DNA from 2 places in the Bradyrhizobium sp. USDA 326 genome. Region 1 is predicted to be linked to the other one. Evidence: riboswitches for the same ligand, from Rfam matches in the RefSeq annotation. Region 1 holds a riboswitch; the other holds the start of a gene.

Region 1 (2,196 bases):
GCGGTAATTACCTCTCGCTGGAAGCGATCCGGCAACTGGCGCGCGCGTCCTTCACCACACCGCTGCCGATCACCGTGCTGTTCACGCCGGATGAGGAAGTCGGCACGCCTTCGACGCGGGACATCATCGAGGCGGAGGCGGCGCGCAACAAATACGTGCTGGTGCCCGAGCCCGGCCGCGCCGACAACGGTGTCACCACCGGACGTTACGCCATTGCCCGCTTCAATCTCGAGGCGACGGGCCGGCCGAGCCACGCCGGCGCAACGCTATCGGCGGGACGCTCGGCGATCCGCGAGATGGCGCGGCAGATCCTCGCCATCGACGCGATGACGACGGAGGACTGCACCTTCTCGGTCGGCGTCGTCCACGGCGGACAATGGGTCAATTGCGTTGCAACGACCGCGACCGGCGAAGCGCTCTCCATGGCCAAGCGTCAGGCCGATCTCGACCGCGGTGTGGAGAGGATGCTGGCGCTGTCGGGCACCAGCAACGACGTCACGTTCAAGGTCACGCGCGGCGTGACGCGTCCGGTTTGGGAGCCGGATGCCGGCACGATGGCGCTCTATGAGAAGGCGCGCGGCATCGCCAAATCGCTCGGCGCGGAATTACCGCATGCAAGCTCCGGCGGCGGCTCCGACGGCAACTTCACCGGCGCGATGGGAATCCCGACGCTCGACGGCCTGGGCGTACGCGGCGGCAACGGCCACACGCTGGAGGAGTTCATCGAGGTCGATAGCCTGGTCGAGCGCGGCCGGCTGATGGCCGGATTGCTGGCGACGCTGGAGTAGTGAACTCGTCATTCCGGGTTCGATGCTGTCGCATCGCCCCGGGACGACGAGACTGACTTCGCACTGCACAATAGCTCGGCAGTCACGGTCGAAATTTAGCCTTGTCTAAAAATGAGGCGTATCGTACTGCTCGGCCGTCCACGCGACGATGCGGGAGAGACCGCGGCGAAGGCTTTCGGCTTTCGTTGCGGCGCCGACGGAGCAACCGCCCCGGAAACTCTCAGGCAAAAGGACCGTTTCGTCAGGACGATCTGGAGAGAGGCGGCGCGATTTCAGGCAATCGTGACGTCCACCGAAGGGGATAGTTCGTTGCGAGATCCGCAGCGGATCAAGCTCTCAGGTACCCGTGACAGATGGGGCGCCGCCAACGGCTTTTGGCCGGCGGTTAGCCGACTCTAAACACGGGAGCCCCGAACCTCATCATGACCCATATCGCCATCATCGGCGCCGGCATCACCGGCGTGACGACCGCCTATGCCCTGCTCGAACGCGGCTTTGAGGTGACGGTGCTCGACAAGCACCGTTACGCTGCGATGGAGACGTCCTTCGCCAACGGCGGGCAGCTCTCCGCATCGAACGCCGAAGTGTGGAACAGCACGGCGACGATCCTGAAGGGCTTGCGCTGGATGTTCCGGCGCGACGCGCCCTTGCTGATGAACCCGTGGCCGAACTGGCACAAATATTCGTGGATGAGCGAGTTCGTCGCCAACGTCGGCAACTACCGCGCCAATACGATCGAGACCACGCGGCTCGCGATCGAAGCGCGCAGGCATCTGTTCGACATCGCGGCACGCGAAGGGATCGACTTCGATCTCGAACGCCGCGGCATCCTCCACATCTATCGTGACAAGGCCGGCTTCGAATCCGGTCTGCGCGTCAACGCACTGCTGCAGGAAGGCGGCCTCGACCGCCGCCCGGTGACGTCAGAAGAAATCCGCAGCATCGAGCCGACACTGCGCAAGGACTATTATGGCGGCTTCTACACGCCGTCGGATGCGACCGGCGATATCCACAAGTTCACCCGCGGGCTGGCGGAAGCCTGCAAGCGGCGTGGCGCGACCTTCATCCACGAGGCCAATATCGATTCGATCGCGCGTGCCGGCAGCGGCTTCGTCATCGGCTGGGCTGATCTGGCCGCGAGCGACAGTGTGGGAGCCGGGCGCGGCGCACTGAACGTGGACGGCGTCGTGGTCTGCGCGGGCGTTGCGAGCCGTCACTTCGCCACCCTGCTCGACGAACGCCTCAACGTCTATCCGGTGAAGGGCTACTCGATCACCGTGCAACTCGACACCGCCGAAAGCCGCAACGCCACCCCGACGGTGAGCCTGCTCGACGAGGCCGCAAAGATCGTCACCAGCCGGCTCGGGGCCGACCGCTTTCGCGTCGCCGGCACCGCCGAGTTCAACGA
Region 2 (2,196 bases), 140 kb from region 1:
ACCTTGGGCAATTCGACGAACACGACGTCGCCGAGCTGCTGCTGGGCGTAGTCGGTGATGCCGACCGTGGCGGTATCGCCGTCGATCGCGAGCCATTCGTGGTCGGAGGTGTACAGCGTCGTGGTCATTGTCTTGTCCTCAGCGTTTGTAGGTGTTTTTGACGAAGGGCATGGCGGCGACCTGCACGGCTAAGCGCTGGCCGCGCACCTCGGCGAAGAGTTTCGTGCCGAGCGCGCTCAGGTTCGTGGGCACATAGCCCATCGCGACCGGCGCGTTCAGGCTCGGGCCGAAACCGCCCGAGGTGACCTTGCCGATCGGCTCGCCGCCGGCCTGATCGGCAAACAGCAGCGCGCCCTCGCGCACCGGCGCGCGGCCCAGGGCGAGCAGGCCGACACGGCGGCGGGATGCGCCGTTGTCGAAATGCGCAAGGATCTTCCCGGCGCCGGGAAAGCCGCCGGCGCGCATCCCGCCGCTGCGGCGGCTCTTCTGTACCGACCATTCCAGCGCGGCCTCGACCGGCGTGGTCGCGGTGTCGATGTCGTGGCCGTACAGGCAAAGCCCGGCTTCCAGCCGCAGGCTGTCGCGGGCGCCCAGGCCGATCGGCAGCACGTCCGGGTTTTCGATCAGCATCCTGGTCAGGCGCTCGGCCTCCGCAGCGGGAACGGAGATCTCGAACCCGTCCTCGCCGGTGTAGCCGGAGCGCGAGACGAAGCATTTGATGCCGGCGACCTCATGCGGGCCGGCATCCATGAATGTCATCGACGGCGCCTCTGCACACAATTTCGCCAGCGCCGCTTCCGCCTTCGGGCCCTGCAGCGCGATCAGCGCGCGGTCGGCCAGGGAATCGATGACGCAGTCGTCCGCGAGGTGCGCGCGCAGATGCGCCTCGTCCGCGTCCTTGCAGGCGGCGTTGACGACCAGGAACAGGTGATCGCCGAAATTGGCGACCATGAGATCATCGAGGATCCCGCCGTCTGCATTGGTGAACTGGGCGTAGCGCTGCCGGCCCGGTGCGATCGACACGATGTCCTGCGGCACCAGCCGTTCCAGCGCGCGGGCGGCGTCCTCGATCCTGCCCGACTTCGGGCGAAGCGCGAGCTGCCCCATATGGGAGACGTCGAACAGGCCGGCCGCGGCTCGCGTATGGAGGTGCTCCTTCAGCACGCCCGTAGGGTACTGCACGGGCATGTCGTAGCCTGCGAACGGCACCATCTTGCCGCCGAGGGACACATGCAGGGCGTGGAGGGGCGTCTGTCGAAGAGAGTTCTGGTCGTCGGGTAGTGGCATCAAGGGGCCCTCGGCGGTTCCCCGGGGACGATTCCCCGGGCCAACCAGTCGAAGCCCCATCTGTCGCTGTGCCTGAGAGTATTATCCCGTCGGCGGGTGCCACCCGGGTCGTTAGGCCCGTCGGCGCCTCTTTCCAGATGCTGTCAAAGCCACGCGGTCCTTTTGCCTGAGAGTTTCCGGGGCGGTTGCTCCTTCGGCGCCGGCACCAGTGCCGGTCTCTCCCGACGTGGCCGTACGATACAGATAAGTAAAGACCACAGGCCAGCCAAGCCTGTCAACGCGGCGGTTTCGCCTTTTCAACCGGGATTGCGCGCCCGCGGCAACCCTCTGATCTCCTTGCACAGTTTCTGGACACTGAAGCAGGCCTTGTCTAAAAGCGCTCTGGCCCGCAGATATCAGCCCTAACCTCTGGTTTGGATGGCAGGAAGCGGGTCCAAGCACACCCGATTGGATGAACATGAGCGGCGTCAACGAGATCAGGTCGACCTTTCTGAACTTCTTTGCCGAGAACGGCCACGAGATCGTGCCGTCCTCGCCATTGGTGCCGCGCAACGACCCCACGTTGATGTTCACCAATGCCGGCATGGTGCAGTTCAAGAACGTCTTTACCGGCGTCGAGAAGCGGCCCTATCAGCGCGCCACCACGTCGCAGAAATGCGTCCGCGCCGGCGGCAAGCACAACGACCTCGACAATGTCGGCTACACCGCGCGCCATCTCACCTTCTTCGAGATGCTCGGCAACTTCTCGTTCGGCGACTATTTCAAGGAGCGCGCGATCGAGCTTGCCTGGAAGCTGATCACCGGCGAATTCGGACTGAAGAAGGACAAGCTGCTCGTCACGGTCTATTACACCGACGACGAGGCGGCGGGCCTGTGGAAGAAGATCGCGGGCTTCTCCGACGACCGCAT

What was found. A riboswitch is a leader RNA that binds a small molecule or an ion and turns the genes downstream of it on or off. The one in region 1 is predicted to bind glycine.
Region 2: another riboswitch for glycine. It lies ahead of gcvT (glycine cleavage system aminomethyltransferase GcvT); the one in region 1 lies ahead of ABIG06_RS36510 (D-amino acid dehydrogenase).

Annotation. Positions count from the first base shown of each region.
Region 1 covers NZ_JBMGQA010000001.1:7,669,174-7,671,369, forward strand. Annotated here, with positions in the region: gene ABIG06_RS36505 (M20/M25/M40 family metallo-hydrolase) at 1-788, shown strand, start outside; glycine riboswitch at 930-1,034, shown strand; glycine riboswitch at 1,038-1,143, shown strand; gene ABIG06_RS36510 (D-amino acid dehydrogenase) at 1,211-2,196, shown strand, end outside.
Region 2 covers NZ_JBMGQA010000001.1:7,805,809-7,808,004, reverse strand. Annotated here, with positions in the region: gene gcvH (glycine cleavage system protein GcvH) at 1-128, opposite strand, end outside; gene gcvT (glycine cleavage system aminomethyltransferase GcvT) at 139-1,287, opposite strand; glycine riboswitch at 1,433-1,521, opposite strand; gene alaS (alanine--tRNA ligase) at 1,745-2,196, shown strand, end outside.